DNA from 2 places in the Chitinophaga sp. 05T412 genome. Region 2 is predicted to be linked to the other one. Evidence: riboswitches for the same ligand, from Rfam matches in the RefSeq annotation. Region 2 holds a riboswitch; the other holds the start of a gene.
What was found. A riboswitch is a leader RNA that binds a small molecule or an ion and turns the genes downstream of it on or off. The one in region 2 is predicted to bind S-adenosylmethionine.
Positions count from the first base shown of each region.

Region 1: linked by a shared signal. The riboswitch ahead of AC1DFM_RS00405 (trans-sulfuration enzyme family protein) and the one ahead of AC1DFM_RS11000 (trans-sulfuration enzyme family protein) in region 2 are both predicted to bind S-adenosylmethionine.

Region 1 covers NZ_JBFTLN010000001.1:100,198-103,617, forward strand. The annotation lists gene AC1DFM_RS00395 (OsmC family protein) at 1-135, shown strand, start outside; gene AC1DFM_RS00400 (DUF2851 family protein) at 263-1,546, opposite strand; SAM riboswitch class I at 1,672-1,790, shown strand; gene AC1DFM_RS00405 (trans-sulfuration enzyme family protein) at 1,976-3,154, shown strand; gene AC1DFM_RS00410 (homoserine dehydrogenase) at 3,252-3,420, shown strand, end outside.
Region 2 covers NZ_JBFTLN010000004.1:168,641-172,060, reverse strand. The annotation lists gene AC1DFM_RS11005 (dicarboxylate/amino acid:cation symporter) at 1-675, shown strand, start outside; gene AC1DFM_RS11000 (trans-sulfuration enzyme family protein) at 632-1,804, opposite strand; SAM riboswitch class I at 1,955-2,071, opposite strand; gene AC1DFM_RS10995 (YdcF family protein) at 2,198-3,420, opposite strand, start outside.

The DNA.
Region 1 (3,420 bases), on a different contig from region 2:
ATCGTATTCGATTTTCCTGCCGGTCATAACCTGGGCGAAAAAGAAAGAACTATACTCGAAAGAGCGGCACATACCTGTCCAGTGGCAGAAAGCGTACATCCGGATATGGTGCAGGATGTTACTTTTAACTGGTAATACGGGGGCAGAAAGCAAAAAGCAGAAAGCAAAAAGCTATTGTAGCGAGTGACCATTGCGGATATTACTACGCTTTAATCATTCGCTACAATAGCTTTTTGCTTTCTGCTTTCCGCTTTCTGCTCTTCTAAACCCCACCTATAATTTTTATCCCCACAGCGCAATGCAGGCACCGCTTCTCATCGCAGTAGTACTGCTTCAACTGCAATAATGCCTGCGACTCCATCGCACTTTCCTGTGTTACGCCCAACTGTTCCCATGCTGCGGTGATCCGGTTTCTTTCCGGTGGCAGCTGCTCTAAAAAATGCAAGGCCTTTTCCTGGTAATATTTCAGCTGCTTTTGCTGTCCATACAGGAACAGCAACGGCAGTACGGTATTAATCAGAATACCGTGAACCGCCTGTTTTCCTGGTAGCTGGGTGTGCCCTACGACCTGTCCAAACCGGTAATGGCTACGCCAATACGCCGACGGCTGTACGAAAAATAACCGCTCCAGCTCCGTTATATCATTCGCATCCAGTATCCTGGAAAACAGGCGGGGACTATGTTGCAGCAAAGCCGAAAAAGTAGCCAGCCGCATGGTGGGGAACGCCGCCGGCCGCATCCGCAACCAGTTCCAGTGATGCGCAGCAATAGGACAAAGCCCATACTTATGCTGCAGATGTACATATATGGCCTGTAGCTGCGCCATATATTCATCTGCCGGCGGTTGGCTCAACATGCCCGCCTGCCCAAACAGCAGCGCCTCCAGCTGCAGGCGTTCCTGCCGGTATCGCATCAGCAGGGTGTAAGAGAGCGACTGGGCTACTTCCAGCATGGGCAGGGCATTTACCGGCATCCCATAACTCTGCGCCACCGCCCAATAACACACCTCTTCCCAATTGGATTGGCTGCTTTGCAGCCAGGCCCGCAACACCCCCAACTTGCGCTCCCAGCGTTCGGCCAACAGCCTTTCCTTCCAGCTTAACCACGTGAGCGGCGGAACAGCGGCCACATAAGCCGCACAGGGAACAAAGGGCGACAACTGCCGCAGCTGCTCATAGCGCTCCAACAACAGTTTGGGAATATGCTGCTGCAATTCCAGACAGGGTACACCCGGAATACGATCAGCCGGCATGTCATGTACAAATACCACATGCAGGATCACCCGCCCGTATTGTGGATTGTGCTGATGCTTATGCCGGAACCAGTCGGAAGTACGCAGGTGCAGCTCTACCTGCCCTACCCATAAAGTGGCGCCAATCCTGATTTTTGCAGCAGAAAAATCAGGGCCGCCATGATGATTATGTAGTCCGGGATATAAAATCTGTACCGGTTCTCCACCGGTAGTGGCCAGGTGATCCTGCTTAAACAGCCGGAAGGCCCAGATGTACTGGAATAGCTCTTCTGAGAGCAACGGGTTAACAAACATAAAGATACGGTTGGTATAAAATAGTATCAGCTAAAGGTAATAAAACATCGTTTAATAAATAAATTCAAACTTCCATTTGGAAATCTCATCAAAGTCACATTACCTTTGCGCCAGTTCTTACACATCACTTATCCAGAAAGGCGGAGGGACTTGGCCCTGCGATGCCTTAGCAACCTTTCCTGATTTTATGATCAGGAAAAAGGTGCTAATTCCTGCCCATGCGCAAGCGTGGGAAAGATAAGTTGGCAGAGATAATACTTCACAGATATATATAACTTTCTAAGAAAGCTCTTCCAACACACGGAAGAGCTTTTTTTATGCCCACTCCGCCCCCTTTTCATGGATTTGTTGTTGTTTAAGTTGATCTTTAATGATAAAGTTGCAGCAGATTATTGTGCACATTGAACATCATTAAAAATAATTTATAACATGAAAACAGCTACACAACTGATTCATAGCATTCCGGTAGACGAACTGACAGGCGCCATTTCTGTGCCTATCTATCAAACATCCACCTTTGTGCAGGAATCACCGGGCATCAATAAAGGCTTTGAATTTTCGCGGGCAAATAACCCCACGAGAAAAGTGCTGGAAGACCTCATCTGCAACCTGGAAGAAGGATTTGCCGGATTTGCGTTCGCCAGTGGCATGTCGGCCATTGATGCGGTACTGAAGCTGTTAAAGACCGGCGATGAAATCATGGCGGTAGAAGATACCTACGGTGGCATCTTCCAAATCTTTAACCACATGTTTGAACGCTTCGGTATCAAAGTTAATTTCGTAGATACCAGCAACATCGACAAAGTATTGGCGGCTATTACCCCCAACACCAAAATCATCTGGCTGGAATCCCCTACCAATCCAACATTGCGCATTTCTGATATCAAATCTATCAGCAAAATTGCCAAACAACATAACATCTTGCTGGTAGTAGATAATACTTTCAGCACCCCACTATTACAACAACCTATCACCCTCGGCGCGGATATCGTTATCCACAGCGCTTCCAAATATCTTTCCGGACATAGCGATGTAATTGCCGGACTGGTGGTGGTGAACAGCAAAGTACTGGCAGACCAGATCCGCTATAACCAAAATATTTCCGGTAGTATACTCAGTCCTTTTGAAGCATGGCTGACTATCCGCGGGGTGGAAACATTGTACCTGCGACTGGAAAAACAATGCAGCAATGCCAATGCTATCGCTAACTGGCTGGCCGCACATCCTGCTGTGGATAAAGTGTTTTATCCCGGACTGGCTACGCATAAAAATCATCATATCGCCCGTAAACAACAGAAAAATTACGGCGCACTGGTAAGCTTTTCCCTGAAAAGCGACAATATCAAAAATGCCATCCGCATCGTGAACGCTACCAAGTTATTTAAACTGGCAGAAAGTTTCGGCGGCGTGAAAAGCATGCTGGCCCATCCGGCTACCATGACGCATCGTAACATACCGGAAGAATTCCGGAAAAGAACAGGGCTGCAGGATTCCTGTATCCGTTTATCAGTAGGTATTGAAGATGCCGACGACCTGATTAACGACCTGAAACAAGCGCTGGATAAGCTAAACCATCCGGCTGGCAAGCAAATTACTGTTTTACAATAAAGCCCTTAGTGATTAACCACCACTTTGACTGTACAGAACCTGATCATCTCTGCATCGTTAAAGACTAATTGCTGAAGGCTGCAAGCTCAAAAAATGTATGGAAAATAAGATCATCAATTTAGGTATTTTCGGTTTCGGCGTCGTAGGACAAGGACTCTATGAAGTGTTGAACAGAACAAAAGGTATTAATGCACGGATTAAAAAAATCTGTATTAAAGACCCTAATAAGTCAAGACCTATCGATAGCAGCTACTTTACTACCGATA
Region 2 (3,420 bases):
CTGGGCGTGATTATGAAAATAGGCCCGGTGGGATTGGGTGCTTATTTCGCTTACCAGGTGGGCACCGTAGGGCCACAGCTGTTTGGCACCTACGCGCAGTCGCTGGGCATTTATTATGGCTTCGGTATTGTTTATTTCATTTTCGGTTTCACGTTTTATGCGTTTATCGCCGGGGGACTTCCGGGCATTAAAATCTTCTGGAAAAATAATATCATTCCTACGCTCACCGCTGTGGGCACAGGCAGCAGTATCGCCACTATACCCGCTAATCTGGAAGCGGTGAGCAAAATGGGGGTACCGGCAGATATTGGTAATGTGGTGGTACCGCTGGGCGCCACCCTGCATAAAGATGGCTCCAGCATTTCCTCTATTATAAAAATGGCGGTGGTATTCAGTATGTTTGGCAGAAGCTTCGACAGCGTTACTGTAGTAGCCATGGCCATGGGCGTTACCGTTATTGCCAGTATTGTGGAAGGCGGTATTCCCAATGGCGGCTACATCGGCGAACTGCTGGTGATGAGCATCTATGGCTTCCCCGTGGAAGCATTGCCGCCGCTGATGATCATTGGCACGCTGGTAGATCCGTTGGCCACTATCCTGAATGCTACGGGCGACAATGTTGCCGCCATGCTTACAACACGCTTTCTGCGTGGACGCTCGCCGGCAGCTTCGTAAAGGCCTGCTCCAGATCAGCCAGGAGGTCGGCGGTTTCTTCGAGGCCTACCGAGAGGCGGATCAGGCTATCACTTACCCCTGCGGCTCTTCTCTTTTCAGCGGGGATAGATTTATGTGTCATGGCTGCCGGATGACATAACAAACTCTTGATCCCTCCCAGGCTTTCTGCCAGTTTGAAATATTGGGTAGACGTTACAAAAGCAGTAGCTGCTTCGGTGCTATCATTCTTCAATGTAAAAGAAATGATGCCGCCAAATCCTTTGCTCTGGCGCTTTGCCAGCTCATGACCTTTATGGGATGGCAGACCGGGATAGTATACTTTATCTACCGCCGGATGGTTTTCCAGGTATTCCGCCAACGCCTGTGCGTTGATTCCATGCTGTTTAATACGCAGGTGCAACGTTTCAATACCGCGTATCAGTAAGAAACTATCGAAGGGCCCGAGGATGGCGCCAGTGGCGTTTTGATAGAATTTAATTTCTTCTGCCAGCGGTATTGTTTTAGCAATCACTACACCGGCAATGAGGTCACTATGTCCGCCGAGATATTTGGTGGCGCTGTGTACCACCAGGTCTGCGCCCAGCTCCAGGGGCTTTTGCAGAATAGGAGATGCAAAGGTATTATCCACGCAAAACAAAATGTTATGCGCTTTGGCAATACGGCCAATGGCAGCAATATCGGAGATCTTAAGCGTAGGATTGGTAGGCGTTTCCAGCCATATTAAACGGGTAGCGGGTGTGATGGCATTGAATACCGCCTGTGTATCGGAGGTATCTACATAGGTCACGCGAATGCCAAACTTCTCATATACTTTATGAAAGAGCCGGAAAGCGCCGCCATAGATATCATCCACGGCAACGATTTCGTCACCGGATTTCAAGAGTTTAATCACGGCATCAATCGCTGCCAATCCACTACCAAAGAGGGATGCCGCGGCTCCGCCTTCCAGTTGTGCGATAATTTTTTCTGCCGTTTCGCGGGTGGGGTTATTGGAACGCGCATAGTCGTATCCTTTATTTACACCGGGTGCGTCCTGCACGAAAGTAGACGTTTGATAAATAGGTACTGCAATAGCGCCAGTACGGGGATCTACGGGAATTGAATGGATTAATTCAGTAATTGTGCTCATCTGTTTTTGATTTTTAGTTTGATGAAAATTGATTAAACAGGTCCGTTAAATGAGCATATCGGGGAAGGTAGGGGCATAAAAAAACTCACCTGTAGCCAGATGAGTTTGATCATTATATAGATATAATAATGTATTGCAAAACTTGTATCTGACTTATCTTTCCCAGCTAAACGCCAGGATGGATGCAGCACCTTTCTCCCCGCTAACAGCGGGGGATGGTTGCTAAGGTATCGTTGGGCCATTTCCCTCCTCCTTTCTTGATAAGCTATCTAAAGAACTGGTGCAAAGATAATACAGAAAAACAAACCACCAAATTTATTTTCCTACAAAATCAGTAGACTTCTGTTTTTTTATTTTTTTATGAGAGATGAATACCTCCGGGAAGCCGCTGTATCAAGGATCTAATGGATCGAGGGGATTGGCCTGCAGGGAGCGAAGGTCTGGTAAGAACGACAAAAAGTAAAGATCCGCTTGTTGGATATCTGCCGCAGGCAAATATCCCAGCTCTGTAGTACAACGCTGTTTAAACACTGGGCTGTTGACATATACCAGGTGCATGGCATCAGACACACACAACATCCGTTTGTTAACGGGGATGCCACTTCTCCAGGCAATGCGGACGGCGTTGCGTACATTGGTGGTGGTGTGTCTGGCATAAGGGTCCACCATTACAGCATTAGCGGGGATTTTCAGTTCGTTGACCAGGTACTTTTTCATCTCCACTCCTTCTGAATACGAGGTACCTACTGGTCTTACATGACCGCCGGATACAATGATAAACGGCGCCATACCTTTATTAAATAACTCTGCGCCGGCGCGGCAACGGCCTTTACCAGCATCGCTCAGGGCTTCTTTACCGGAGGGGCTGGCGCCGAGTATCAGCATGGCGGAATAGGTATATTTTGTCCAATCGGTTTTCTTTATTTGCGGATATACTTCACCGTTAGTGGCCGACATAGGCTCATAGCGTCCCGCTTCATCCCGGTGATTGAGTTCCAGCAGGTCCAGTGCCAGCGCTAAGGAAGGCTGGAAGAACAAATCAGCGGATTTACTTTGCTTTCCGATCCGGGTAATACTGCGTTGCACGGCGGTTTTATAGGAAGGCGACAGCACATAAAACCGGCCAGAGTCAATCATGGCGTAGCGCATGCCAGTGCCATTCGTATAGGCGTTAATGATATAGTTGATTCCATCGGCTGCATCTTTCCAGGCAGCGGAAAGCAGCCCCGCGTCGCTTTCTCCGGCGTGCAGTTCAAACAGTCCGCTGGCGCGCATTTCCTGTGTCAAACGGGCAAATGGCGCCGGATGTTGTTGCATTAAACGGGTAAGGGCGTCAGTAGTTTGCTGTATGGTGGCAGCTGAAAACAACAGCGTAGCCGGGCTTTCTGCTTTACTCACGGGATGGGTTATACGTTGTTTGTATGTTTCCCCCAGGGCTTTCAGGGCGCTGTCGTTATTCAGCAACAAAGGCAAGTCGGGTAATTTTTCCAACAGGGTAAACAGGTAAAAATTCCGGTCCTGCAACACATTAGGCCCGGTTATAAATTTATACTGCGGGTCCGGGTAGACTGATTGACTGTAAACAAATGATGATAATGTAAGGAACAGCAAACAGG